Actomonas aquatica: one gene and its partner. Each later gene encodes a partner of the first gene's protein in a complex. Links are inferred from orthologs where the notes say so. Each region holds a gene or a part of one and is shown on either strand. Other genes may lie near its edges.

Region 1 (14,455 bases):
CAGGTCCGTCCCGTCCAGCACCGGGTCACGCAGCGAGCGCTGCACGATCGTGCGCAGCGACCGATTGATCGCCGGGCTCACGTAAAAATCGCCCTGGGCCACGGCATTCACCGCCGCCGAAAAATCCTCCAGCTGGATGTTCTTCTCCAGAAACCCCTGCACCCCGTATTGCAGCGCGTGACGCACCGCCTCGGCGTTGCTCAGACCGCTGAAAATGATGATCCGCGTCTCGACCGACGCCTTGGACAAGGCCTGCACGACCTCCAACCCGCCACAACCCGGCAGGTCCAAGTCCAGCACCACGATGTCGGGTCGCTCCGCCGAAATCAGCTCGATTGCTTCCTTCCCGTCGCCGGCGATGCCCACACAGGTGAAACCCGGCATGACTTTAAGAAAGTTGCGCAACAACTCGGCGATGAAGACATGGTCGTCGACCACGAGCACGCGCCGCCCCTCTGCCGCACGGGCAGCTTCCTTGCTGGAAACAGAAGAGGTGGTTCGCATCTCCCCCCCTTATCGCCACAGGTGGCATTGCATTTAGCCCAACCTTCCCCTGTAGGGAACCTTCCCCTCCCCAACACCCCGTCCCAGCGCTCCCGCTATCTCTAAAATTACATTTGCCAGCCGGTCAGCCGCCCCGCCACCTTCACCGTTCTCATACGCAAATCCCTTTCCCGATCTTTATAGACCCAACACCATGGCCGAAGAACTCGTAGGTAATATTTTGGTGGGCCAATCCGGTGGCCCCACCGCCGTCATCAATGCCAGCATCGAAGGCGTCGTCTCCGAAGCGCTGAACCACGACTGCATCGAGGAGATCTACGGCACCCTCAATGGCGTGCTCGGCATCCTCAATGAGGACTTCATCGACCTCGCCTCGGAGTCCCAGCAGACCATCCGCGGCCTGCGCCACACCCCCGGCGCCGCCCTCGGCACCTGCCGCTACAAGCTCAAGAAGCAGGCCGATTTCGAGCGCGTGCTCGAGGTCTTCAAGGCCCACAACATCCGTTACTTCTTCTACGCCGGCGGCAACGACTCCCAGGACACTGCCGACAAGATCTCCAAGCTCGCCCAGGAGCAGGGTTACGCGCTGCGCGTCATCGGCATTCCGAAGACCATCGACAACGATCTGCCCGTCACCGACCACTGCCCCGGCTACGGTTCCGTGATCAAGCACGTCGCCACCACCGTGCGCCAGATGGCCTGCGACCACGCCGCCATGGGCCAGAGCGACCTCGTCTCCATCCTCGAGGTCATGGGCCGCAACGCCGGCTGGATCGCCGCTGGCGCCTCCCTCGCCAAACGCCGCGACCACCCGCACGATCCCCCCCACATCATTCTCCTCCCCGAGGTCGCCTTCTCCGCCGAGAAGTTCATCGCCGATGTCCAGCGCGCCCTCAAACGGGACAAGTTCTGCCTCATCGTCGTGGGTGAAGGTCTGGTCGACGCCGACGGCAACTACGTCGCCGCCGCCGAGGCCACCGACGCCTTCGGTCACGCCCAACTCGGTGGCGCTGCCGACTTCCTCCAGCGCCTCGTCGAGGCCAACCTCCCCGGCATCAAGGCCCGCACCGCCAAGCTCGGCATCCCGCAGCGCGCCGCCGTCACCAACGGTTCCCAAGCCGACGCCGACGAGGCCTTCCTCGCCGGTCAGGCCGCCGTCGAGGCCGCCATCGACGGCGAGACCGACAAGATGGTGACCCTGCTCCGTGGCGACGCCGACCACTACACCTGTGAAACCGGCCTGGCTCCCCTCGCCGACATCGCCAACGGCGTGAAGAAGCTCCCCAAGGAGTGGATCAACGAGGACGGCATCAGCATGAACTACCAGTTCGTGCGCTACGCCACCCCGCTCATCCAAGGCGAAACCAAGGTCCCCCACGACAACGGTCTCCCGACCTTCGCCAAGCTCGACAAGGTCCGCGTCCAGCGCCTCCTCGAGACCTACGAGCTCTGAGCTTAAACAAGCTCCCCCAAACCCGCTCAGGCCGCCCGAATTCAGGGCGGCCTTTTTCATGCCCCGCCGAAACCCTCTTTCCTCTTTCTCTTTATCTTTCTCTTTCTCCCTGCGGTTGGGCGGGGCAGTGGGCGGGTTTCGGTCGGCGAGGAGAAAGAGAAAGATAAAGAATAAAGAGAAAGATCCCCATCCCCATCCCCCAACCCGCATCCCGTATCCCGCATCCCGCATCCCGCATCCCGCATCCCGTATCCCGCATCTCGCATCCCGCATCCCCGCCCCCCATCCGGCATCCCGCCACATTCCCCGCGCAAATCCTTGGCAACTAACGCTCCACGTTTGCGCCACCCTTCATTCCCTTTCAATGGGTTCCTTTGCGCCCATGAAAACCCTCTCCCGCATCTTCCCCTTAGTTGCGATCCTCGCCTCGCCCGCGCTCCTGTCCGGGCAGACGACCGAGCCCGTCATCGAGGTGCCGGCCTACGAAGTGGTCACCACCCGGCTCACCACCACCAACGCCAGTCCCACGACCGACGTCTTCCTCGACGCCACCGCTGCGCCCGCCGAGTTCGCCCTCCCGGCCCTCGCCGAGCAATTCGCCGGCTTCTCCGTCGCGTCCAACCAGGCCCGTTCCTTCACCGACAATTTCTCCATCCGCGGCCTCACCAACACCCCCATCTTCGGCGCCCCCGCAGTCACCGTCTACCTCGACGACCTGCCCCTCGGCGCAGGCTTCACCTTCCCGTCCGACCTCACCGGCTTCGCCCGCGCCGAACTCCTCCGCGGCCCCGGCGCCGGCACCCGCTTCGGCCGCTCCGGTCCCGGCGGCATCCTGCTCCTCTCCACCCCGGCCTCGCCCGCCACCGCCACCGGCAGCCTCACCCTCGCCGCCGGTGAACACGGCCGCCGCACCGCCACCCTCACCGGCGCTTCCGCCGCTGGCGGCACGACCGACGCCTACGCCGCCGCCACCTGGAGCGAACGCGACGGCTACGTGCGCAACACCACCATCGACCAGGACGTCGATCCGCAGGAAACCCTCAGCGCCCTCGCCCGCTTCCGCTACCGTCCGACCGACACCACCGAACTCACCCTCTTTCTCAACGCCTTGCGCGCCCGCGACGGCGCCCAGCCGCTCGTGCCGCTCTTCGGCCCCTTCGACACCGTGCAACGCTCCGCCGAGGGCGTGACCGAGGTCGACACCTTCAACACCGCCCTCACCGCCGCCTTCGAGCTGCCCACCGGTCGCCTCACCGCCACCACCGGCTTCAGCCACTGGGACATGGGCCCCTACAACAACACCCTCGACTTCGGTTTCGCCGAGCTCGGCAACGGCTCCACCCTCAAACAGCGTAACCTCTCCGAGGAGATCATCTACACCGCCGGCGCCGACAGCCCTGCCGCCTGGCGCGTCGGTCTCTTCGCCAACGACGGTCGCACCAACGGCTCCTTCATCCGCGCCTTCGGCCCGCAGATTTTTGAAGAGTCCAGCTACCAATTCGACACCCTCGACCTCGCCGCCTTTGGCGAAGCCACCTTCCAAACCAGCGACGCCCTCGCCATCACCGTCGGCCTGCGCCTCGTGAAGACCGAGATGGACAGCGTCCGCACCGAAGTCATCCCCGTGCCGCAGGTCACCCCGGCCGAACACAAGTCCGACGCCATCCTGCCCCACCTCGACCTGCGCTACGACCTCGGCGCCAACACCACCGCCTTCGCCAACGTCGCCATGGGCTACAAGACCGGCGGCTTCTCCGCCTTCACCGGCAACGCCGTGCTCGCCCCCTACGACGCCGAATACACCACCGCCTACGAAGCCGGCCTCACCACCACCACCGCCGACGGCAAATTTTCCGCCACCCTCCGCGCCTACCTCTACGACATCGACGATTACCAGATCGAACGCTCCTTCGCCACCGGCACCAACCAGGCCGACGACTACCTCGTGGTCAACGCCGACACCGCCCGATCCATCGGCGGCGAAATCGAACTCGCCTGGCACCCGCTCGAGGGCCTCGACCTGACCGCCGCCTACGGCCGCACCGACGCCACCCTCACCGGCTTTACCGATCCCTACGCCGGCGACGTCTACGACGACAACCGCGTGCCCTACGTGCCCACCTACGACGCCTCCCTGCGCCTCGACTACCGTCACGCCAGCGGCGTCTTCGTCGGCGCCAGCCTCACCGCCACCGGCAAGACCTACTACACCGAGGCCGAAGATCCCACCTTCGCCCAGGACCGCTACACCCTCATCGGCGCGCGCCTCGGCTACGCCACCGCCCGCTACCGTATTCAGATTGTGGGCACCAACCTCGGTGACGAGGATTACTACAGCGCCATCACCCCCGGCACCTTCCACGGCACCCCCGGCGCCCCCCGCAGCATCTTCGGCGAACTCACCCTGCGCTTCTGAGCCAGCGCGTTCCTCCCCCACTGTAGTCGGGGTCGCCGACCCCGGCCCACCGTAGCCTCCGCGAGGGCGGATAGGTTTTTCTGTAACTGCATGGCACCTGCGAAACGTCGGTTTCGCATTGGAGGCCGAACGCCCCCGCCTGCTGCGGTCGCGCGCTCGCAACCTTAATGCCCCTGATCCCATGCCCTCCCTCGTCACCTCGGCGCCCCAGCGACGCGCCACCCCGCTTGCGGTCCGCCTCGGCGCCGCCGCCTTGCTCGTAATCCTCGCCCGCCCCCTCCTCGCCCAGAGTAGCTCCCCGGTGGAGTTTGCTACGCCCGCGTCCATTCCGTGGGCCGGCTACGACACCACCGTGGCCGACGTCGATGGCGACGGCGACTTCGATACCCTCGGCACCATCATCGCTGGCAATGAACTCCGCCTCAACCGCCAGACCAGCCCCGAGAAGTGGAGCGCGCAAAGCTTCGGCTTCGACCGCCTCGGTCTCCTCGCCGATGTCACCGGCGACGGCTCACCTGATGTGATTGCCATTGGCCGCACCACCGGCGTGGAGGTGCATGCCAACAACGGCAACGGCACCTTCACCAAAACCCAGACGCTGCCCAACACCGCGTTCACCCCGGAGATTCGTTCCCAACGCGGCGCCGCGGCCGACGTCGATGGCGACGGTGATCTCGACCTGATGATCACCAGCTATCGCTACAATCAGCGATACCACCTGCTCCTCAACGACGGCACCGGCAACTTCACCGTCGGTTGGCAGTCCTACTTCATTCCGGGTGAGCAGGCCAATGCCGTGAAGTTTGCCGACCTCGACAACGACGGCGACCCCGACTTCGTCGCCGTCGGCGGCAACCGTTACGCCAACGTCTGGATCAACAACGGCGACGGCACCTTCGACCCCGGCTACGCCATCAACGGCACCACTACCACGTGGTTCCCGGGAATCACCCAAGGGTCGCTCGACATCGCCGACCTCAATGGCGACGGCCGGTTGGACTTGATCGTCGCCGAAGACAACTACGCCAACGACCCGCTCCAACCGGTGGGCATTGCGTGGTATGAAAACACCGGGGACCTCAACACCTTCACCCGCCACCTGGCCACCACCGGCCGGGCTCGCGAAGGTTTCATTCCCGGCGAAACCCGCCCCTACTGGTATGTCGCCGCGGGCGACCTCGACGGCGACGGCGACATCGACTTCGTCGCCAGCGGCGACAACACCCCCTCCGACGCCTTCGTCAACGACGGCCAGGGCAACTTCACCAAAGTGTGGGAATCGACCGCTCCGATCGACGGCGTGAGCCTCGTGCCGGTCATGCGTTCGCAATACCTCGTCGACCTCGATGACGACGGCCAACTCGACTACTTCGGCTACGGCAGCTACACCGCGATTTTCTTCGGCGACAACCTGGTCGAGCCGCCGGTGCGCTGCGAAGACCTCGTCGAAGAACTCATGGCCGAGCTCACCGATCTCGACGCGATGCTCACCCTCGCCACCGATCAAATCGCCGCGCTCAACCAGCAGCTCGCCGCGGCGGATGCCGACAACACGGACCTCACCGCCCAACTCGCCGCCGCCCAGAGCACCCTCGCCCAAGTCACCGCCGAACTCGACGCTCTTAACGCCGACCACACCGCATTGCAGGCCAACCATACCGACACCCTCGCCGAGCTCGCCTCCGCCAATACCAATCTCACGCAGCTCGACCAACGGTTGCAGTCGCTCAACGACACGCACGCCGCGCTCGTCGCCACTCACAACACTGCCCTCGCGGAAATCGCCGACCTCCAATCCGCCCTCGCCACCGCCCAGACCCGCATCAGCGACATGGAGGACGACGCCGCCGCCGTGGCCGCCGCCGTCACCTCGATCGAGGAGGCGCTGTCATATCGCATCGCCGCCGACTTCGTCATCCCCGGCGACACCGCCGATGAGAAACTCGCGGTCCTCGCCGAAGCCCTCGCCGACCTCAACCGCGGCCAACGCAAAGCACTGCTCAGGGACCTCGGCTATCGCAAAGCCAAGCCCCGCGACCGCGAGACCGGTCGACGCCAGAACCACGGGAACTGATCGCGCTCAACCGCCCCCGTTTCCCACGGTCAAACCACCAAGAGGCCACCCTTCCGCAGGGTGGCCTTTGTTTTGGATTGGACGGTCGATCCGCAAAGGCATGCTCGCGTGCACCCATGTTCCCCACCAAGGCCTCCGGCCTGCTCCCCCTGCTGCTCCTGTGCATCGGCTTGGCTGCGCCCCAAGTCGCCATCGCCCAGGAGGACCCCATCGTCCCTCGGATCGTCGCCTACCCGGCCAACCAATCGGTCATCGCCGGCACCAGCCTCCGTCTGTCCGTATCGCTGCCGCCCTTTGTCTACGCCAGTGGCTACCAATGGCGCAAAGACGGCATCGCGATCGAAGGCGCGACCCGCTCCAGCCTCACCGTCTCCGCGATCCAGCCGACCGATGCCGGCAGCTACGATTGTGTGGTCACCACGAGTGACGGCGAGGAACTCCATCACCCCGCCGCCCACGTCGATGTGCTGACGGGAGTCCTGCCCTACACCATCTCCCCCTCCTACTCGATCGAACTTCGCGAAGGTGGCCGACTCTCCCTCGTCGGCGGCGCCCGCGGTGAACCGCCCTTCACCTACCAGTGGTTGAAAAACGGGACAGAGATCCCCGGCGCCACCAGTTCCAGTTACAGCAAAAGCAGCGTGACGCGCTCCGATCAGGGACTCTATCAGGTTCGCGCCACCAACGCCCACGGCAGCGCCCTCCTAAACCTCTGCAACATCACCGTCGTTCCAGCCATTCCACTCAACGTGCTGGGGCACCCCGCCACCTTGGTGGTGCACAGCGAGATGCCCCACCCAATCTATCCGGAGCAGTCGATCGGCGACCTGAATGGCCCGCTCCGCTTGCGCGATAGGTCGCTCGTTTTCCAAGCCGGTCCGAGCTTGATGATGTGGTCGAACGATCAGCTCTCCGTCCTCGCCACCCGCTACGACGCTGACCCTGCCGGCCTCGCCGTGGAAGACCTGCACGCTTGGTCGGAACCAGACAACGGCGACGTCTATTTCATCGCCAACCCGAGCGCGTCCGTCATGGCGGTCCATCGCTGGCGGGCCGGCGCGGTCGACACGATTGCTCGCACCGGCGACCTCGCGCCCAACGGTGAGACCTACGCTTCCTTCAGCCACGTGGCCGCCCGCGATGGCACCCTTCTGTTTGTCGGTGAGACCTCCGGTCCGAACGGTAACTCCACCCATGTATTCCGGCAGATCAACGGCGGCCCCGTCCATACGCTGCTCGCCGCCGGCACCGAGCTGCCGGGCCCGACCGGCCCTTTCGCCACGATTCTTTGGGATTACCCGCCGAGCTTCGACGGCGAACACTTTGTCGCGTGGATGCAGGACGCGGCCGGCAACGGCGGTCTATTCGCCCTCAGCTCGTTCGGCCAGATTCAGACCTTTCTCGACTTCACCTCAACCGACTACGGCAGCGTGCTCAGCATGACGGACGTCGAAGGCGATGAAGTGATCGCCAGCACGTGGTGGAATGGCCGCCCGGACTTTCGCTTTAACGCCGCCGGCGAACTCCTCGGTGTAACCGATGGGCCACTCTACAACGACACCCAACGGCTCGCCATCCTCTCGCCCGGCCGCTACCTGCGCATCGGCTCCCGCAACATCGAGCTTCACGCGGGCTCGGCCTCCGTTCCGGTGGTGTCCCGCGGTGGCTCTTACTTAGGCGCGACCGGCGAAGTGATCGCGACCGACGCCGATGCCCAGGACGGCGAAGTCGCGCTCCTACTGCAACAGCCGTCCTTCGAACGACCCGAATACCTCATCGGGATCATCCGTCCTGTCCCCGCAAGCGCCACACCCCTCATGACCCATTCACCGGTCAGCCAATGGGTCGAACCCGGTAAATCCATCGTGCTGTCCGCCTTTGCCTCCGGCGGCGGCCTCACCTGGCAATGGTTCAAAGACGGACAGCCCATCGACTCTCCCACCGCGAACGCTCTGCCGATCACGAACATCACCGCCGCCGACCTCGGCAACTACTCCGTCGTCGCGACCAATACATTCGGAGAGGCCACCAGCGACACCGCGACCCTCAGTTGGCTCGACGCTCCGTCATCCCCACCGCGACTGCTCGCCGAACCGGCCGACCAAATCCGCCTGGCTGGCTCGCAGTTCGTGATTCAAGTCCCCTTCGATCCCGGGGTCGGCACCGGCGCGATCGCCTACGCGTGGTATTACAACGGTCAAAAAATCCGCGGTGCGTATGGGCTTTCGGTGGACTCTGCGCAGCCCTACATCGGCGGCACCTACCGCTTCGAGATCACCACCGAGCACGGCACGGTCTCCTCCCGCGAGTTCACCATCACCGATGCCACTCCGCCTTGGCCGGATCTGCCGGAGGAGTTCGAAATCCAAGACTTCACCTACATCGACGGCATCGCGCGTTTCACCGTGCCCACCATTCCGGCCCACACTTACGAAACACAGTTCACCACCGACCTCACCGGCGAGTGGCAGTCCCTCGGCACCTTCATCGCCCAAGACTACACCACCACGCGCGCCTACGCGATGAACGTCGAGACGCAGCTCTTTTTCCGCGTCCGAGCCGCCCTGCCCACCGATTGATTTCGGCCAGCGCAGCCGCACCGTTCCGATTTACGTTTTTGCATCCGGTGCCGATAGCACTATCGCTGTAGCACCCTTACCCCGAACGACATGTCTGCAACCCCTCCTGCCGCCGACCGTGCGCGGTCCTCACTCCTCGCGTCTGCCCTCATCGCGGCCGGCGTTGGCGGTGCCGTGGGTGCAGTCCTCAGTGGCCTAAACCAGACGTCCGCCGTCGGCATCGTGCTCACCGCGCTCGGCAGCGCCGCCGTCACCGCCGCCGCCGTGGTCTGGGCCGTGCGGCGTGATCGCCATACAACCACCGCCACCACCGACAACGTTTCCGAGCAACCCACCACGCTCACCACCCGCGAGCGCGACATGCTCCTCGGCCTGCTCCAACACGTCGACGATCGCATCTACTTCAAAGACCGCGACTCGCGCTTCGTCCTCGTCAGCCGCTCCCTCGCCCGCGCCTTCGGCCTCAAATCGTCCTTCGCCGCCATCGGCAAAACCGACTTCGATTTCTTCGACACCGATCACGCCCAACGCGCCTTCGACGACGAACGCCGCATCATGGAAACCGGCGAAGCCGTGCGCGGGCAGATCGAGAAAGAAACCTGGACCGGCGGCGAACCCACCTGGGGCCTCACCACCAAGATCCCCCTCTACGACGACGTGGGCAACGTCATCGGCACCTGCGGCATCACCAAGGACGTCACCCAACTCAAGAAAACCGAGGAACAACTCGGCCAGGCCCGCGACGAAGCCCTCAAAGCCAGCAAGGCCAAGAGCGAATTCCTCGCCAACATGAGCCACGAGCTACGCACGCCCATGAACGGCGTCATCGGCATGAGCGAGCTCCTCCTCGATACCGACCTGCAACCCCGCCAACGCGAGTTCGCCGAGACCATCCAATCCTCCGCCGACGCCCTGCTGCACGTCATCAACGAGATCCTCGATTTCTCCAAAATCGAGTCCGGCAAACTTCGTTTCGAGACCATCGACTTCGACCTCGTGGAGACCGCCGAGTCCACCATCGACATGTTTATCGAGGCCGCCTCCCGCAAGGGCATCGAACTCGCCTGCGAGGTCCCGGCCGACGTTCCGCGCGCCCTCCGCGGCGACCCCGTGCGCCTGCGCCAGATCCTCTCCAACCTCATCAACAACGCCATCAAGTTCACCGCCCAGGGCGAGGTCGTCGTGCGCTTCACCGCCGAGTCCGCAGACGACACCCACGTCACTCTCGGCTGCATGGTGAGCGACACCGGCCTGGGCATCAGCCCCGAACAACAGGCCGTGTTGTTCCAACCCTTCGTGCAGGCCGACAGTTCCACCACCCGCCGCTTCGGCGGCACCGGCCTCGGCCTCGCCATCGTGCGCCAATTGGTCGAAATGATGGGCGGCGCCGTTTCCCTCCGCAGCCGCGTCGGCGAAGGCTCCACCTTTGGCTTCACCGCCCGCTTCGAGAAACAGCAGGGCCCCGCCAAAACGCCCCCCGCGCTCTATCACCGCCACCTCTTCGATCTGCGCGTCCTCATCGTCGACGACAACGCCACCAACCGCCAGATCCTCCGCCATCAACTGCACGCCTGGAAGATCCACCGCGACTGCGCCGAGAACGGCGAGGAGGCCCTCTACCAACTGCGCCAGGCCGCCGCCCAAAACCGTCCCTACCATCTCGCGCTGCTCGACATGCAGATGCCCAATATGGACGGACTCGAGCTCGCCCATCACATCCGCCGCGACCCCGCCCTCGCCGACCTGCGCCTCATCATCCTTTCGTCGCTCAACCACGACTACGATCCCGACGCCGAGGCCGAGGCCCAGATCAGCGCCCACCTCGTTAAACCCGTCAAACAGGCGCAACTGCTCGACACCCTCGTGTCCGTGCTCGGCGACCTCTCGCAACCCGCCGCCGATGCGCCCGACGACGACTCCGCCAGCGCCGACGCGCGCCGCCCCTCCTCGCTCGACACCGACCCCACCGGCCCCACCGGCAGCCTCCACCTCGCCCTCGCCGAAGACAACCCCGTCAACCGCCGTGTAGCGGTCGCACAACTACGCCGCCTCGGTCACCGCGTGTCCGTCGCCGAAGACGGCCGGGAGCTGCTCCGTCTGCTCGCCGGCAGCCGCCACGAGATCGTGTTTCTCGATTGCCAGATGCCCGAAATGGACGGCTACGAAGCCGCCCGCGAAATCCGCCGCCGCGAAGCCGACGGCAGCGCCACCTGGCCCACCCCGTTGCACATCATCGCCATGACCGCGCACGCCCTCCACGGCGACCGCGAGCGTTGCCTCGCCGCCGGCATGAATGACTACGTGGCCAAACCCGTCAAAGTCGCCGAGCTGCGCAAGGCCCTCGACACCGCGCGCCAGGCCAGCCGCATCCACGGCTGATTTCTTGCCAGCGCGGGACGACTCTGCAGCGTCCCCCGCATGCCTTCGCCGTCGCTGCCCACTCGCGGGCTTCTCACCGGACTCGGCCTGCTCGCAGTGGCCTGCGCCCTCACCGCTTGTTCCCGCACCGCGCCCGCCGACACCGCCCGCGCCGAAAATCAAATTCTCATCAGCGTTGGCCTCGAACCATCCTCGCTCGATCCGCATCGCAACACCGGCTCGTCCGAATCCTCCATCATCAGCGCGCTTTGGGATCCGCTCGTCGATTGGAACGCCGACATCTCCGCCGTCGAGCCCGCCGCCGCCCAGAGTTGGGAGATCTCGCCCGACGGCCGCACCTACACCTTCCACCTCGACCCGCGCAACCGCTGGTCCAACGGCGATCCCGTCACCGCCCAACAGTGGGTCGAGTCGCTCATCCGTTTTGTCACCCCATCCCTCGCCGCCGAACTCGCCGTCAAAGCTTACCCCATCGTCGGCGTGGAGGACTATTTCAACGGTCGCACCACCGACCCTTCCACCCTCGGCATCCACGCGCCCGACGACCACACGCTCGTGCTCACCCTGCGCGAACCCACCGCCGGATTCCTCGGCATGCTCACCGCCTACCCGTGGTTGCCCGTGCACTTTCCCAGCGTGCGCGCCGCCGGCGATCCCTACAGCCTGAGCACCAACTTCACCCGCCCCGGCGAACTCGTCACCAACGGCCCCTACAAACTCACCGATTGGCGGCCCAACCAATACGTCGAAGTCACGCGCAACCCGCACTACCCGCGCGAGGTGGAAGCCGACTCGATTCGCTTCTTCGCCATCGACAGCCTCGACGCCGAGGAGCGCGCCTTCCGCACCGGCCAACTCCACCTCACCAACGGCGTGCCCAGCCACAAGATCGCCATCTATCGCGAGGCCAACGATCCCGCCCTGCGCATCACGCCGCGTGTCGCCACCAGTTACATTTCCTTCAACACCACCCGCCCACCCTTCGACGATGTGCGCGTGCGTCAGGCCTTTTCCCTCGCCCTCGATCGCCGCCAACTCGCCGACGCCGTCATCCGCACCGGCGCCCCGCCGTCCTACGCTTTCGTCGGTCCCGTCCCCGGTCACACCCCGGGCACCGTGCTCACCGAATCCGTGACCGAGGCCCGCCGTCTTCTCGCCGAGGCTGGCTACCCCGACGGGGCCGGTTTTCCCTCCGTCGAATACCTCTACAACACCAACGAGCGCAACCGACAGATCGGCGAAGCCATTCAGCAAATGTGGAAGGTAAACCTCGGCGTCGACGTCACCCTGCACAACCAGGAGTGGAAGGTCTTCCTCGACTCCCGCCAGCAACAGGCCTTCGACCTCGCCCGCGGTTCCTGGCTGCCGTGGACCCCCGAACCCATCGAGCTCTACGAACTCATGAAGGGCGACAGCGGCACCAACAATTCCGGCTGGGTCCACGCCGACTACGACGCCCTCTACGAAGAGGCCCGCCGCACCGTCGACCCCGCCGCCCGCGAAGCGCTCTACCACCAGATGGACGCCATCCTCGCCGAAGAGATGCCGGTCATCCCCTACGCCTACTACGCCGTCACGCGCCTGGTGGATCCGCGCATCGACAACTGGCGCCAGAACATCCTCGAACTCACGCCCTGGCGCCTCGTCGGCTTCAAGACCACCGACTGAGCACTGGCGTCAATACTGCCCCAGCGCCAGCCGCCGAGCGTCCGGCCCCTCACCCGCGGCATCGAGCCGCACGAACTCCCGCTGGAGACCGTAAGGCGTGTTGCGCCCGAAGTAGGACGCGCTCGCCTGCAGCATCGCCGCAAACCGATCCGCGAAGGATTTGTTCTCAGCCGCAAAACTCAACCGCGTCTCCCACAACAATACCCGCCGCCCCGAGCGCTGCATCGTCGGATAATCATAAGCCGCGATGACCAGATAATACCGCTCCTGCTCCAGCTCGGTCCGGAGATCGGCCAACTTAAAATCCGTCGAACTCACCCGGTTCTCAATCATCAGCCCCGCCAGCTCCTCGTAGTAGCCCAACACCTTGGCCACCTCGATCAGGTTGCCGGCCGGCGAATTCACCTTCGACACCGAACCGCGATGGTTTTGATCCAGATACACCGGCGCCGCGTTCCGCCCGCGCTCCGGCGCCGTGCGTCCGCGATGCACCACGATCAGCAAATCCGCCGCCTCGCGGTTTTCGGCCGGCTTGAACCCTTCGTTTTCCAAGACCGCCCCGAGCTCCTCCTCGATGTCGGCAAAGCTCACCGCCTCGAGGGCCTCATCATCGGTCCCGCTCAGGTTGTATTGGCCCATGTTGATCACAAACGACTCCGCATACTCCGGACCCGCCTCGACCGGCGTTCGTTGATAACTGCCATGCGTCTTGGCATAGGTGACAAGTTTGGCCGTTTCAGCCGTGAGCAGGCTGGCGCCCAGACACAGGGTCAGGCTGCCCAGCAGGAGGGATGTAGTGCGTTTCATGATACAAACGGAACGAGGGGTTGGCGATGAGGGGGAGGGGTATGGCGAAAGCAGGCCAGCACTACGCCCAAAGGGGATGAGTCCGCCGGAATTTCCCAATGTTCCCCGCGCCCGGGTTAACCCACTGCCGCGCCCCCTGAAGATTTGACTTCAACCCAGCCCGCCGCCGACCTGTCAGACCTACTATGTCGACAGCGCGCAATCACGTCCGGGAACAGGAAGCCGGCATCTACATCGGCAACCAGGAGGACAAGGCCAACCTGTCCAACCCGATCTCGCGCGCCCTCGTGCAAGGTTTCGACCGCGCCTTCCTCGCCGCCCTCGCCGCCGCTGCCCCCCGCTCCATCCTCGAGGTCGGTTGCGGCGAAGGTCGCCTCGCCACCCTCATGGCCGAGCAACACCCCGTCGATATCCTCGCCACCGATTTTTCCACCGCGCTCATCGCCGGCAACGCTCCCCTCGCCACCGAGCGCCTCCACTTCGCCCAAGCCAGCGCCTACGAGCTGAGCCGCACCGCCCACGCCCGCGACGTGGTGGTCTGCTGCGAAGTCCTCGAACACCTCGAAGAGCCCGCC
Region 2 (14,605 bases), 370 kb from region 1 along the record:
TAGGTCGGCCTTATAAAAGATGAGCGGCACGCCTCCGATCTGGAGCACGTTAAAAAAGAAGCCGGGGTAGAACTGCCACAGCCGGTGGGTGATCATCATCACGACGGCCGCGATGCGCAGAGTGGCCAGCAGGCGGGCCTCAAAATCGGGGCGCCGCCGCAGCACCGTCTGCGTGAGGAAGAAAAACGCCGCATAATAGACCGTGGCGAAATCGCGCAGGGCGAAGAACCCGTGACTCCGGAAATCGAAGAGGAAGCGCACACTGCCGATCACGATCCAGAGCAGCACGATCACATCGAGTGCGCCCACCCGCCGGGCCTCCGGTCCGCTGTGCGCCCGCTCGATCACCTGCAGCGCGGCCAGCACCACGAGCCCCATCTCGGCGGGCAGCGCGGGCAATCCGGGAATGAGCGAAAACTGGGCGAAGCCGCGGTTGCCGATCAGGTAGCCGGCCAGCAATCCCATCAGCACGAACCCCTGCAACGCGGTGGTGCGCACCAGCGAAAGGATCACCGCGAGGGACGCTGCCAGCACCAGCGCCGGGATGAGCACGACCCCTTGGGCGACGTAAACGCCCGAAACCACAGCCACCAACAGCCCCCCGCCAAAAAACAGGCGATCACGCCAAACAGGTGCGAGGTGGTGCAGCATGGAGGTTGGGCAACAAAAAGAAGGGCGGGCGCCGGAAACGTGACGACGACGAGCGGAATCGTGGGCGGATCGATCCGGCGGTCAACGCTGGCTGAGCGCGTTCACCATGGCTCGCCAGCGATCGGGACGCACGATGATGAGCAGGCCGTCGAGCTGCGCGCGGGCGAGCGGACGCAGCGGCGGGAGTAACCAGGTTGTGAATACGCCGCCGACCAGCGCGCCGACCGCCACGGCGCCGGCCGCCCCCATCATGCCCCAGCGTTCGAGGCACCAGCCGGCCAGCGCGACTTGCACCGCCACGGTAATGAGCGCGCAGGCGAAGCTCCACCAACTGTCGGCCACCAGCAGCACGGCGTTCCACCGCGCGGCAACACTCAGCAGCAGGACGCCCAACCAGGCGCGGGCAATGAGCGGCGCGACCGCACCGTCGTATTGTGGACCGAGCACGAGATGCACCAGCACGGGCGCGAGCAGGGTGAGGGCGATGGCGGAGGCCCAGCCGAGTGCGCTCACGGCCTCGAACATGGCGCGCAGTTCGCGGCGAAAGCCGACCGCATCGGGCGCGGCGTGGGCGGCGGTGAGCGCCGGGAAGAGACTGGCGATGAGCGCGGCACCGGAGTAGAGGGCAAACTCGGTAAAACGGTTGGCCGCGAGGTAGAGTCCGGCGGCGTGATCCGAGAGTTTGATCGCGACCAGCACCTGGTCGAAGCGTCCGCCGAGCGCGGCCACCAAGCCGGCCAAGGCGAGGGGCAGACCCCCGCGCAGGAGGCGGCGGGCGATGACCTGATCCCAATGCCACGGACCGCTGCGCTCGGGGGCGGTGCGGTAGGCGATGGCGTAAGCCACGGCGTAGAGTCCGGCCTCAAGCACGATGGTGGCGACGAAAGCGAGGAGCGGCGCATCGAGCACGACCAGCAGCAGTTTCACGGCGGCGCCGGCGTAGATAACAGAGGTGCGGGAGATGACCGCGCGGCGCGACTGCAGGTGGCGTTGGAACCACAGATCGATGACGTTGTTGGCCTGAAAGACGAGCGAGAGGCTGGCGAGCAGCAGCAGGGGCCATTGGCCGGGCAACGCGACGCGGCCGGCGATCGCCATGCCGACGATGGCGGTGAGTCCGCCGCCGACGCGCAGCAGGCAGGCGGTGCCGAGCGTGCCGCCGGCTTCATCGGGTCGCCGCACCAGCTCCCGCACCACCACGGCGTCGAGACTAAGCGTGGCCCACGGCACGGCGATGGCCATGAAGGCGAGCACGGCGTTGAAGTGACCGAAATCCGCCGGACCCAGGTGCCGGGCGATCGCGCCGACCACGCCGATGGTGACGACCATGCTGGCCACGCGTCCGCCCACGATCCACAGCGTGTTGGCGAGAGGTTGGGCAGGGCGGAGCGGCACAGCGCGCAGTAAGCGCGGCGGCATTTTCCGGGGCAATCAAAGTCTGGCTGGGGCGTGTGTGAGATCGCTGAGTAGCTGCGCTTGAGCCGGCGGCGAAAGCGTGGCGCGGTGGCCTGGTGGAGCGGCCACGTTGTCGCTGCGCTCCAACGCGGCTACGGGGTTGGGCGCTGAGGCGGGCGGAGGGGCAGCGTTAGCGCGAGCAAGCTCGCGGCCTGGTCGCTCTAAGTAGCTGCGCTTGAGCCTAAGGCGAAAGCGTGGCCCGGGGCTTGCGGCGGGGGCGGGTGGTGACGCAGGCTTCGGGCGCATGCCGGCTGTGAGCGTCCTGATGGTCTTCCACCGCGACGGTCCGCATCTGCGGCCGGCGATTGCGAGTGTGTTGGCGCAGACGTGGCGGGACTTCGAATTGGTCTTGGTCGACAATGGCAGCGGGCTGGATGCGAGCGACCTCGGCGAACTCGGTCAGGACGCGCGCGTGCGTTGGGTGCACCTGCCGCAGAACGTGGGCATTCCCGGCGGACACAACGCCGGGGTCGCGGCGGCGCGGGCGCCGTGGGTGGCGTTGATGGATTACGATGACGTGAGTCAACCGGAGCGTTTGGCTCGACAATGGGCGGCGGCGCAGACGGTCGGTGATGACGTGGGCGTGATTTCGGGTCAGGCAGAGCGGATCAACGCGGCGGGTGAGCCGGTGGGGCAGTGCGAATTTTCGCTCGGACCGGACGACGCGACGAGGCAGCGCGACTACGCGGCGTATGCGGGCGCGTGGGTCACGCAGACGAGTTTGGTGCGACGCGAATGGCTGACGGCGCTGCCGTATCGCGAGGTCTTTCCGTTTGCGGCCGATCTGGATTGGCAGGCGCGGGCGAGTGAGCGCGGGGCGGCGTTGATCCTGCCGGACGTGTTGCTGCGCTACCGCTGGCACGATGGGCAGACCACGCAGGCTCGGCGGGATGAGATCGAGCGCAGTCGGGCGGTGATTTTGTTGATCAGTCAGCGTCGGCGAGCCGGGCGCGACGAGCGGCTGGCGGAAGCGTTGGCGGAGTTGGAGGGGATGTCGGCGGCGGCCGCGTGGTGGCAGGTGGCGGAGTGGGCCGCGACGGAAGGCTGGGCCGAGGCGGCGGCTTACGCGGCGCGGCGCAGCTGGGTGCTTGAGCGTGGTTGGCGGCGGGCGGGGCAGGCGGTTCGACTGATCGCGGCGCTGCCGGCGGCGGCGCGAGCGCGGGCGTGGCGCATGGCGTTGCGGGGGCCGGTGCGGGCGTTGGGTGTGCGGGGCACGCCCTAAAGTTGAAGCTTTTCGCCGGCGGGTCGTCCGGCCTTGCTGGGGGCGTGCCCGCTGCCCCGGAACTCGAGACCCTGCATTATCTTGGCTACGACGAGGATGTCGGCGGCATCGTCTCGATTGTGCGGGCGCTGGCGGAGACCGGACTTTTTGGGGTCACGTTGGGTCTGAACCGTGGCGCGCACCAACGGCGGCAGCCGGCGCTGCCGGTGGTGGAGTTCAGTCCGCTGGCGGGTGAGACGATTTCGCCGGGGACCTGGTGGCGGGCGCGACAGGTGGCGCGTGAGGTGCAGGTTTGGTTGCAGGGGGCGCCGGGACGGGTGTTTCACGGTCACTCGCGGGCGGGGCTGTTGGTGGCGCTGGCGTTGCGGGCGCGCGGCGAAGCCCGGGTCGTCGCAAGTGTGCACGCCTACGGACGGCAACGGTGGTTTTACCGGGCGGCGGCGCGACGGCTGGGGGCGCGGTTGTTTTGGCTGAGTCCGGCAATGAAGGCGTATTATGGGGTGCCGGGCAGTGACTGGACGCAGTGCATCGGGGGCGGGGTGTCGGAGCGTTGTTTTGCGGTGCCGCGCACGGCAGCGGAGGCGCCGCCGTGGATCATCGCGGGCATCGGCGATCGGGTGCGGTGGAAGGGGTGGCACCGGGTGCTGGACGCGTTGGCCGCGTTGCCAGAGGCGGAACGGGCGGCGCTGCGGTTTGAACATATCGGCGGCGCGGGTGATCCGGCTTACGTGGCGGAGCTGGAGACGCGCACGCGGTCGGCGGGGCTGAGCGACGTGGTGACCTGGCGCGGGCCGCAGCCGGACTCGGCCGGGCTGCTGGCGGAGGCGCATGCGTTGGTGGTCGCGTCGGACCATGAACCGTTTTCGATGGCCATGCTCGAAGCCATGGCGGCCGGGGTGCCGGTGCTGGCGGCGGCCGCCGGCGGAGCGGTGGATGTGGTGTCACCACCGCGCCTGGGGGTGTTGTATTCGAATTCTGATGACGACGGATTGGCGCGGGAGCTGGGGCGCTTGGCGCGGGGAGAAGGGGTGGCGCGGGTGTCGCCGGATCCAGCGGCGGTGCGACGCTTCGCGGCTCCGGCGGTGGCCGAACAATGGCAGAAGGTTTACCGGTTATGAGTGAGATGCCGTCCTTGCTGCACGTGGCGTCGTGGGTGCGCAGTATCGGCGGCGTGGAGACGCTGCTGGCGCAGCATGCGCGGGCTGATGCGGCGGCTGGGTTAAAGGCGACGCAGGTGTCGTTGTTTGATCGGCCGCCGTTTGGGGGCGAACCGGAGCCCGGTTATGTGCCACTGCGGCTGGGTGGTTGGTCGACGGTGCGCGCCATGCGGCGGGCGATGGCGGGCGTGGGCCGGGAAAATGCGGGGGCATTGGTCCTGTGGCACAACGGCTGGGGCTTGCCGTGGTTTGCGCCGGCGGATCGCTCGGCGCGGCGCATTGTTTGCCTGTGGGACAGCGTGGAGCATTTTGGACCGTGGCTGGCGTCGGTGCGAAGCTGGCTCGATGGCGTGATCTGCATGAGTGCGGCGGCGCGGGAGGACGTGCGGCGTTTACTGCCGGATTGGCCGGAAGAACGCACGCAGGTATTGCGGGTTCCCTTGGCCGCACCGGCGGGGCTTGTGGTCGAGCGCACGCGCGGAGCGGAGCTCGTGATCGGCTGCGCGGGGCGGTTGGTCAAAGCGCAGAAACGCTGGGAGCGGTTGGTGCCGTTTGTGGCGGAGTTGCGACGGCTCGGGGTGGCTTATCGGATCGAGGTGGTGAGCGACGGTCCGTTGCGGCCGTGGTTGCAGCAGCGATTGGGGGACGATGCGCGCATCGCGTTTTTGGGTTGGCAGGACCGGGCGGCGTATTGGCAACGACTGCAGCGTTGGGATGTCGCACTGTCCTTCACCGATCACGAAGGGGGGCCGATTGTGATGCTGGAGGCGATGGCGGCAGGGGCCCTGCCGGTGTATCCAGCAATTGGAGGCAGCCTCGTGCGCGACTACCTGCCGGGGCTGGATGCACGTAGCCAGTATGCAGTGGGCGACCCAGTGGCGGCGGCGCGAGCGGTGCAGGCGTGGGCAGCGACGACGGAGGCCGAGGTGCAGCCGGTGCGGGCGCGGGCGCAAGAGATCGCGGCGGGGCATCGCCCGGAGCACTACGATGCGGACTTTGCGGCGTTTGCGCGGCGGATCGCGGCCTTGCCGCGGGTGTCGCGGGACGGCGCGGGCGAGATGCCGCGCCGGTGGTGGGATGTGTTGCCGTTGGGCGTGGTGACGCGCCTGATGCCGGGAGCGTTGTGGCGATAGCTAGCGCAGGGCTTCGGCAAGGCGGTGGGCGAAGGCGTCGCGGGTGTAGTGCTGGAGGAAATACTGGCGGTGGGCGCCGGCGGGACGAGGCGCGGCGGCGACGCGTTCAAGGGCGTCGGCGATGTTCACCGCGCTGCGTTGGCGGGCGGGGATGAGGTGGACGTGTGCGGGGGGCAGGCCTTCGGGCACGGCGTGCCAGTCGGTGAGGATGAGGGGCAGGTCGTGGGCGAGCGCTTCGAGGATGACCAGCGGGTGCGCTTCGGCGGCGTAGCGGGTGGGGAAGAGCAGCACGTCGGCGCCGGCGTAGAGGTGGTGTTTGGCTTCGGCGGTGGCGAAGCCGATGTGGTCGACGGGCGCGCCGCAGCGGGCGGCGTGAGCGCGGAAGGCTTTGGCGGTGGCGGGATCGTCGAAGTCGCCGGCAACGGTGAGGCGCACGCTGCCCGGGCAACGGCGGTGGGCTTCGGCGACGCCGGCGAGGGCGGCCAGCACGCCTTTGGCGCGGGTGCAGGCGCCGACAAAAACAGCGTGCAGCGGGCGTTGGTGAGGACCGTCGCGGCGTTGCCAGTGCGGGAAGGGATCGGCGATGCCGTTGCGGATGACGACGGTGCGGTGCGGGTGCAGGTAGGCGACGTCGGCGCGGAGGGCTTCGCCGAGCACGAGCGAGAGTTCGGCGCGGCCGAGGGCGCGGCGGGCGAGTCCGCGTTCGAAGGGTTTGGCGTGGTGTTGCAGCCAGTGGCCGAGGCCGGTGGCGTGCCAGTGGAGGATGAGGCGGGTGGCGAGCGGGCGGCAGAAAAAGAGCAGGAGAAAATCGCGGTAGAGGGCGACGCGCTTGCCGGGCGCGGGCACGTAATAGAGGTCCATGCGGCCGTGGCGCAGGGTGAGTCGCCAGACGCGCCAGATGGCGACGGCGAGCGGGAGCAGTTTGCCCCAGCGCCAGCGACCGACGTCGGCGTTGTTGCGCGAGAGAGGGAGGTTGACGTGGTGCAGCTCGATCTCGGGGGCGGCGGCGGGGAGCGCGTCGAGCAGCGTCTGCACCATGAGACTCTGGCCGTGGATGGGGGGCGGAATCTGCGCGAGGACGAGCAGCTTCATCGCGAGCTTGGAATGTGGCGCGGGCGGCGGAACACTGCGGCCCAACGTGAACCGAGAGTCGTCGTCAAACCAGTCTGGAATCGTGCAATCGCCGTGGGCGGCGGCGGGGCTGTGCGCGCTCGTCGGTTTGGTGGTGTTTCAGGTCTGGGGTAACGCGGTGCGCGGTTACATTGATACGCCGTCGGTGTTTTGGTGGTGGGGCTGGCAGTGGTTCAACGAAGGTTCGGAGGCCGAGCATGGTCCGCTGCTGGTGGCGCTGGCGGTGTGGCTGGTGTGGCGGAACCTTTCCAAGGATGAAGTAAGAAGTAAGAAGTTTGAAGTGGGGGAAGTGTGGCCGGGGGTGGTGGCGATGGTGGGGGCACTGGGGCTGCATGCGCTGGGGTTTGTGGTGCAGCAGACCCGCATCTCGATCTTGGCGGTGTTGTTGTTTGCGTGGGGCGTGGCGCGGCTGGGTGGCGGGGCACGCTGGGGACGGGCGACGGTGTTTCCGCTCGCGCTGCTGTTGTTTGCGATCCCCTTGGGCGTGCTGGATGCGGTGGGCTTTCATCTGCGGCTGGGCGTGATCACGACGACGGAACTGATCGCGCGGGCGGCCGGCATAGAGGTGGTGCGCAACGGCACGCAGCTCTTCGCGCCGGATGGCAGTTACCAATACGACGTGGCGGCGGCGTGTTCGGGCGTGCGTTCCTTGCTGGCGCTCCTGGCGCTGTCGGCGCTTATCGCCTACGTGTGGGTGCGAGCGTGGTGGCGGCGCGGGGCGGTGTTTTTATTGGCGTTCCCGCTGACCTTTGTGGGCAACGTGGTGCGGATCGGCGCGATCGTTTTTGCGGGGGAGTGGTTCGGGCAACGGGCCGGTGAGATCGTGCACGACTGGGCGGGCTTTCTGGTGTTTGTGATCGTGCTGGGGGGCGTGTTGGCGGTCAGCACGTGGTTGGCGAAGGGCGAGAGCGAGGGTGGAGCGACGGAGAAGGTGGCCGGAGGACCGGGGGCGGCGACCCCGGCTACAGCGGAGACGGGTGTCGTGCGAGGCTCGCGGGCCTGGCGGGCCGCGGCGGTGGTGGGGTTGGCGGCGGTGGGGACCGTGAATTTTTTGGTGCGGGTGGATGCGTGGGCGGTGCGGGCGGAGGCGGGGATCCGGCTCGCGCCGGATGGGATGAACCCGGCGGAGTTGCCGACCTTTGTGGGCACGGAGTGGATCGGCCGGGAAACCGAGGTGACGCAGGTCGAGCGCGAGACCTTGCCGGCGGACACGGGTTACTCGCGGCGGCTGTATGTGTCGGTGAATGACCGGCGCGAGCAGGTGCTCATCTCCATTGTGTTGAGTGGGCAGGACCGGACTTCGATTCACCGGCCGGAGATCTGTTTGGTGGGGCAGGGCTGGAGTATCGGGACGCGCGAGGAGGCGGAGTTTAGCGATGCGCTGGGGCATGTCGTGCCGGCGGCGTTGTTGCGTTTGCAGCGCGAGGTGACGCGGCGGGATGGGGCGCGCGTGGAGGTGCCGGCGTTGTTTGCTTATTGGTTTGTGGGGCGGGACCGGGTGGCGACGACCACGGCGGAACGGCTGTGGTATACGGCGCTCAATCGGCTGCGGCTGCGGCCCGATCGTTGGGCGTATGTGGTGGCGCGAACAGTGCAACTCGATGGCGAATCCGAGGCCGATGCGCGGGCGCGAATGGAAGCGGTGGTGGAGCAGTTGTTGCCGCAACTCGTCCCAGCTGCAGACGAGCAACAACTCCGTGGTTGAACTTTGATTTAAGGCCCGCACGCTGCGCAGCTCCTTGCAATCAGCCAGCGCCGCCGACTTAGCCTTGTTGATAGCCGAGGGTGATCCAGTAAACTGGTCGCTCGCGGCTGCGTTGGTGTTGGGCATGGGCGGAGGCTTTTTGGTGGTGTGGCTGTTGTCGCGCAACACGCGTCGCCAAGCGCATTTACAGGCGGAACAGGTCATCGAAGTGGCCCGTCGCGAAGCGGCGGTGGCGGCCGAGGAAATCAAGCAGGCGGCCGAAAAGGATCTCGCCACGCGGCGCACTGCGCTCAACCGCGAGTTCGATCGGCGCGACATTGAGATCGATGTGCGCCTGCGGGAAATTCGTTCGCACGAGGAATCTTTGGCGGCCTTGGATTTTGAGCTGGAGGAAAAAGGGGAGCGCCTGAAGCGCGAAGCGGCGGCGATCAAACAGGCCCGGGATTCGATCCGCGATCAGGCGAAATCGCTGCGCAAGCGTCTCGAAGGTGTGGCGCAGATGGACGCCGAGGAAATCAGCGCGGCGCTGCGCGAGGAGGTCATGATCGAGTGCCAAGACGAGTTGCGCGCGCTGCGTCGCCAGATTCTCGAGCGCTCGGAGCAGGACATTAACAACGAGGCGCGGCGCATCCTCATCGCATCGATGCAGCGGCTCTCCTCGCAGCCCAACAATGATCTCACCGCGACGATCGTGCAGCTGCCGAGCGAGGACATGAAGGGCCGCATCATCGGTCGCGAAGGGCGCAACATTAAGTCCTTTGAGTCTTCGACCGGCGTCACGCTGCTCATTGATGAGTCGCCGCAGATGGTGCTCATCTCGTCCTTCGACCCGGTGCGTCGCGAAGTGGCGCGCGTGGCGTTGGAGGCCCTCGTGAAGGATGGCCGCATTCATCCGGCCAACATCGAGGACTTCGTGCAGCAGGCGCGGGATGAGATCGGCCTGAAGGTGCAGCAAGCCGGTGAAGACGCGGTGACGCAGCTCAGCATCAACGGCCTGCACCCCGAGATCATCAAACTGCTGGGTCGCCTGAAGTATCGCTTTTCCTACACCCAGAACGCCCTCGATCACTCCATCGAGGTCGGTCAACTCTGCTCGATGCTCGCGAGCGAGCTCGGGCTGGATCCCCAGGTGGCGAAACGCGCCGGCCTGTTGCACGACATCGGCAAAGGCATCGAGGGGGATTACGAAGGCAGCCACGCGGCCATCGGCGCGGAGTTTGTGAAGCGCCACGGCGAGACTGCCACGGTGGTTAACGCCATCGCGGCCCACCACGAAGAGGTGGCGCCGGAAACGATTTACGCGGGCTTGGTGATTCTGGCCGACACGGTTTCGGCGGTGCGCCCGGGCGCGCGGGCGGAGTCGATGTCGAGCTACATTCAGCGACTCGATCGTCTGGAGAAAATGGCCAAGAAGATCGACGGTGTGCGTCAGGCCTACGCCATCCAGGCGGGTCGCGAAGTGCGTGTGGTGGTGAATCCGAACGTGGTGAGCGACGACCAGGCGGGCGAGATCGCCAAGAAGTTGCGTCAGCGCATCGAGGACGAATTGCAGTATCCGAGCACGATCCGCGTGACCGTGATCCGCGAGAGCCGCTACACCGAAACCGCCACGTAAGCGCCGCGGGCGGCGCAAGGGGTCAAGGGCCAAGTGCTCAAGTGACAGGCAGAATCGGAGCTACCGTCGCTCTTGATACTTGGTCACTTCTACCTTGTTACTTCCTCCATCATGGCAGACCCGAAGATTCTTGAGACCTTTCCCAATCCGGCGCCGCAGCGGGATTTTCTGATCGAACACACGCATCACGAGTTCACCTCGCTGTGTCCGATGACCGGGCACCCGGACTTCGCCAACATCACCGTGCGTTATGTGGCCGACAAAACCTGCGTGGAGCTCAAGTCGCTGAAGCTCTACTTCCACGCCTACCGCAACGAGGGCATCTTCTTCGAGGCCGCGACCAACCAGATCTGCGACGACCTGGGCGCGGCGCTGCAACCGCGCTCGCTGGTGATTGTGGCGGATTGGAAGGCCCGAGGCGGTTTCAGCTCGCGCGTCACCGCCGAGTGGATACAGCCATCGGACTGATTTTTTTAAACCACGGATGCTCCCAAGGCGCACAAGTGGACACGGATGGCCTCACTAACGTTCGGCTGTAGAGATAAATTCTGGATCCGTGCAGGTGCGTAGCCGGTAGGCGAAGCCATCCGTGTCCATCTGTGGTTTTAAACCCAACACCATCATGAGTTCTCTGTTCGATCTGCCGGTGGATCATCCGGTGCGGAAACGCGCGGTGATTCGGCGTAGCCTCAAGATGAGTTCCTTCGAGGCGGTGCTGGCGATGCCCTTGGTCTACACGGGTCAGCCGGCCAACCTCGTGTTGGCGGCTTTGTTGGCGCAGGGGCTCAAGCTCGACCCGGGAGCCTACGGTCTGGTCGTGTCGCTGCCGTTTTGGTGCAACATGCTGCAGCTCTTCATCACCCCGGTGCTGGGGCGGTGGTTTGCGATGCGCTCGGTGTTCATCTGGGCGATCTGGTTGCACATTGCCTGCTGGTCGGGTTTCGCGAGCACACTGCTGATCGCGCCGGAGTGGGCGATGGCGCATGCGGTGCCGCTCTCGGTGGGTTTTGTGGGCGCGGCCGGTATGGTGGCGGCGGTGATGGGCGTGGCGTGGACGGCTTACATGCAGGCGTGGGTGCCGGCACGGGTGCGGGGTAAATACTTCGCCCGGCGTAACCGGTTGGCGCAGGCGTCCAACTTCATCTTTCTCCTGCTGGCGGGTTGGGCGCTGATGAATCCATCGCTCGATGTGCTGGCCGGGTTGATCCTTTTCGCGTGTTGGACGCGGGCCATCTCGGCGGTGGTGGCGGCGCGCACGCAGGCCGCGGGCGATCCGGTCGCACCGGAGCGCGTGTCGTGGCTGAAGCAGTGGAACGACCTGCGGCAAAACAAACGTTACCTGCGCTCGGTGGTGTTTGTGGCGGCTTGGATGGCGGTGCTGAACGGCTTCGGCGCGTTTCAGCCGGTATTCATGCTGACGGTGCTCACCGACAACGCAGGCGTGGCGAGTCTGCCGCTGGCGTTGTCATTGCTCTTCGGCGCGCTGGCGCTGCCGGCGTGGGGTCATCTGCTCGACCGCTACGGTGCCCGGCCGGTGTTGTTCAACGCGGTGGCGCTGTGGGCGTTGATTGGATTGCCGTGGATGTTTGTGACCAAGGAAAGCCAGTGGCTGCTCTACGTGGTGTGGGCGTTCACGGGCGCGGTGAATGCGGGCATCGTGATCGGTCAGCTCAACCTGCTCATGAAGCTGGTGCCGCCGGAGTGCAAAGCGCTCGCGGTGGGCCTGAACATCGCGGCGGGTTCGGTGGGCACGGCGATCGCGCCGATCCTTACGGGGCAATTGCTCGAGTGGGTGATGGCGCAGGGGTGGTCGGACCTGCGCACCTACCATGCCTTTTTCGCGACCATGCCGTTCTTCGCGATCGGAGTTTTGATTCTACTGCGCAAGGTGGAGGAACCGCGTTCGGCGCCGGTCAATCACGTGCTCGGTGCGCTGCGTAATGCGCGCACGCTGGGGGCGGCGCTCGGTCTGGGCTTCATCTCGCAGTCGCTGTTCACGCCGCGCGGTCCGGGCAAGCGCAGCGAGTATTGAGCGCGGCGAATCCGGGCGCGGCGGGCACGGAATCGGGCCTCGCCACCGGTCGGGATGGTGTGCACGGTGCGGCGTTTTCCCGATGTTGAACGAGTTGTTAAAAGAGCTTTCCACGGGCTGGGTTTGGGCCGCGATTCCCGTGTTGATCATCTCTGGCGTGCGCCTGTTTCGCTACCGCTTCCGGCGGCGGTATTCGAAATTCACGCTCATCAAGGTGGTGCGGCTGCGCTTCAAGTCGCATGGTCATCCGCCCTTTTACACCCGCAAGATGCAGACGAAGGAGGCGGAGCCGGAGGAGGTCTTTGATGAGGCTTGGATGCTCAATGGGGCGCTGTGCAACTACCACGTCGACATGCGGCCGATCCTCATCAGCTCGTCGGGAGCGTCCGATGCCTACCAGATTTTGCCGTGTGTTTCCGGGGCGGCGGATATCCGGCCGCATCGTTCGCAGATGACCGGGTTCTCCAGCTTTTCCAGCAAGGAAAAGACCGACCGATTGGCGGCGCTGGGAGTGCTGGTGAACGGCCTGCAGGACGAGAAGGATTGGGAGTATGCGACCACGGCCCAATATCACGGCCAGGACTTGTCGCTGGTGGTGGACTTTTCGTCGGTGGCCGATGTGGAGGCCGTCGTCACGCAAGTCACCGCGGTGCATCGCCGCAGCGTGGGAGGCGGCGTTGAAGAGAAGCCGGTGGCGGTGACCATGGTGGGCTCGGCGATTTATTCGGCCGAGATGAAGCAAGCCGAACAGGACGACGTGTTGGCGCTACGTTTTCGCTTCAACCGGGACGGGGTGAAGCTGCACGATGGCGGGGTATGACGTCTGAGCTGTTGGATTCGATCCGATGAGTGGCGCGCGGCTGGCAGCGGGGCCCGACGAGGTGGCGATGTTTGGCTTCGGCTCGTTGCTCCTGCGCGAGAGCATCGCGAAGTCCTTGGGGCGGCCGTATGAGGGGCCGCTCCACGAGGTCGAGCTGGTGGGGTGGACGCGGCGCTGGAATGTCTCGATGCCCAACCGCGCCTTCTACGCGGAGACGACAGAGGGCGAGCTCTGGCCGGAGAAGATCCTGTATCTCAACATCGTGCGGCAGGCCGGCGCGCGGATGAACGGCGTGGTGATGGTCGTGCGGCGTAGTGACCTCGCCAGCATGGATCGACGGGAGAGCGTTTACGACCGGGTGGATGTGGCGGCCGATCTGGCGGGGCTGGACGTGCCGTCCGGCACGCCGGTGTATGCCTATTCCGGGCAGGCGGCGCACTGTATTAAAACTTACACTACGCTGGCGGAGATGGGCCTGCGGCAGACCTACCTCGACGGCGTGAACCGGGCACTGGCGGCGATGTCGCAGGATTATCAGACGGCGTTCGCCGCGAGCACCGAAGCGGTGCCGCAGGAGCTGGTGTTCGCCGACCAACTCAAGGCGGGCGAAGACCCGTTTGGCTACGACAAGGTGAAACGCGAGCGCAAGACGGGCGACGGGTAATTTGCACGATCCGGGCACCGCTGCCGCCAAGGCGGGTTTATGCCGGGCATGAACGTGCTCACCATCCTCCTCTGTATCGTCCTCCCGCCGGTAGCCGTCGCGATTAAGCGCGGCATTGGCGGCGACTTCGTCATCAACCTGTTGCTCACCCTCATCATGTGGCTGCCGGGCGCGATCCACGCCATTCTGGTGTGCAACAATAGCAGCAGCTCGTCCTCGGCGACGGCTTAGAGCGGAGTCGGGCAGAGGCGCCGTTGCGGTCACGCTTGGGCCACGCTTTCGCCTTCGGCTCAAGCGCAGCTACTTGTCAGGGACTGTCGGCCGCCGGTGCCTCCAGCCAGACCGTGCGGTAGTCGGCGCGGTCCATGGGGTTTTCTTGCAGTCCGCGCACGGCCGGGTGGCGGAGGTAGCTGACGTTTTGATTGGCCAGCGGCACGATGGGCATCGCCTGCATGAGCAGATGCTCGGCTTCCCGCAGGGCGGCGGCGCGGTCGGCGGGATCGCGCAGCGTGGCCGCGTGATCGAGGGCGGCGTCGTAGGCGGGATCGGACCATCCGGTGAAGTTCCATCCGGAGTCCGTCCGCCACAGGTCGAGGAAGGCCGTGGCATCGGCGTAGTCGGCCACCCAACCGCCGGCGGCCACCGTGTATTCGCCGTGTTGCAGGCGGCTCCAATGCACGCGGCTCTCGCTCACCAGAATCTCCACTTGGATGCCGAGGCCGTCTTTCCACTGGGCCTGCAAGATCTCGGCCAGCATGCGGGTGCCGCCGGATTCGGTGCTGAGTTCGAGCACGGGAAAACCGTCGCCATTCGGGTAGCCCGCGGCGGCGAGTTCGGCGCGGGCTGCGGCCAAATCGTCGGAGAAATCGGCGGTGGTCGGATAGCCGGTCAGGCTGGTCGGCACCACCCGGTGAGCCGGCGTGGCGTCGTCAAAATAGACGCGGGCGGTGATGGCTTCACGGTCGAGAGCGAGCGCCAGTGCACGGCGCACACGCGGATCGTCGAGCGGCGGATGGCGGG

The links.
Region 2: K1X11_RS16690 (region 1) and rny share a complex: the UniProt entries of both Bacillus subtilis proteins name them as parts of the possible RNA degradosome complex. The link is inferred for Actomonas aquatica from one-to-one orthologs.

The regions. Positions count from the first base shown.
Region 1 is NZ_CP139781.1:4,372,732-4,387,186, reverse strand. What follows is about bases 1-2,827. They hold K1X11_RS16690 (6-phosphofructokinase), read left to right. Parts: upstream 1-697; coding sequence 698-1,957; downstream 1,958-2,827. Other genes in these bases: K1X11_RS16685 (TonB-dependent receptor), read left to right, coding at 2,340-2,827; K1X11_RS16695 (response regulator transcription factor), read right to left, coding at 1-504. In the rest of the region: more of K1X11_RS16685, read left to right, coding at 2,828-4,373; K1X11_RS16680 (FG-GAP repeat domain-containing protein), read left to right, coding at 4,555-6,447; K1X11_RS16675 (immunoglobulin domain-containing protein), read left to right, coding at 6,564-9,026; K1X11_RS16670 (PAS domain-containing hybrid sensor histidine kinase/response regulator), read left to right, coding at 9,117-11,405; K1X11_RS16665 (peptide ABC transporter substrate-binding protein), read left to right, coding at 11,445-13,073; K1X11_RS16660 (hypothetical protein), read right to left, coding at 13,083-13,880; K1X11_RS16655 (class I SAM-dependent methyltransferase), read left to right, coding at 14,066-14,455. UniProt on the Bacillus subtilis protein: Catalyzes the phosphorylation of D-fructose 6-phosphate to fructose 1,6-bisphosphate by ATP, the first committing step of glycolysis.
Region 2 is NZ_CP139781.1:4,746,684-4,761,288, forward strand. The notes cover bases 7,802-10,778. They hold rny (ribonuclease Y), read left to right. Parts: upstream 7,802-8,488; coding sequence 8,489-10,069; downstream 10,070-10,778. Other genes in these bases: K1X11_RS18185 (exosortase C-terminal domain/associated protein EpsI), read left to right, coding at 7,802-8,454; queF (preQ(1) synthase), read left to right, coding at 10,181-10,537; K1X11_RS18200 (MFS transporter), read left to right, coding at 10,692-10,778. Also shown: K1X11_RS18155 (O-antigen ligase family protein), read right to left, coding at 1-651; K1X11_RS18160 (oligosaccharide flippase family protein), read right to left, coding at 733-2,046; K1X11_RS18165 (glycosyltransferase family 2 protein), read left to right, coding at 2,351-3,328; K1X11_RS18170 (glycosyltransferase family 4 protein), read left to right, coding at 3,373-4,446; K1X11_RS18175 (glycosyltransferase), read left to right, coding at 4,443-5,618; K1X11_RS18180 (glycosyltransferase family 4 protein), read right to left, coding at 5,619-6,710; more of K1X11_RS18185, read left to right, coding at 6,793-7,801; more of K1X11_RS18200, read left to right, coding at 10,779-12,101; K1X11_RS18205 (hypothetical protein), read left to right, coding at 12,241-12,921; K1X11_RS18210 (gamma-glutamylcyclotransferase family protein), read left to right, coding at 12,947-13,585; K1X11_RS18215 (YqaE/Pmp3 family membrane protein), read left to right, coding at 13,634-13,816; K1X11_RS18220 (peptide ABC transporter substrate-binding protein), read right to left, coding at 13,893-14,605. UniProt on the Bacillus subtilis protein: Endoribonuclease that initiates mRNA decay. Initiates the decay of all SAM-dependent riboswitches, such as yitJ riboswitch. Involved in processing of the gapA operon mRNA, it cleaves between cggR and gapA.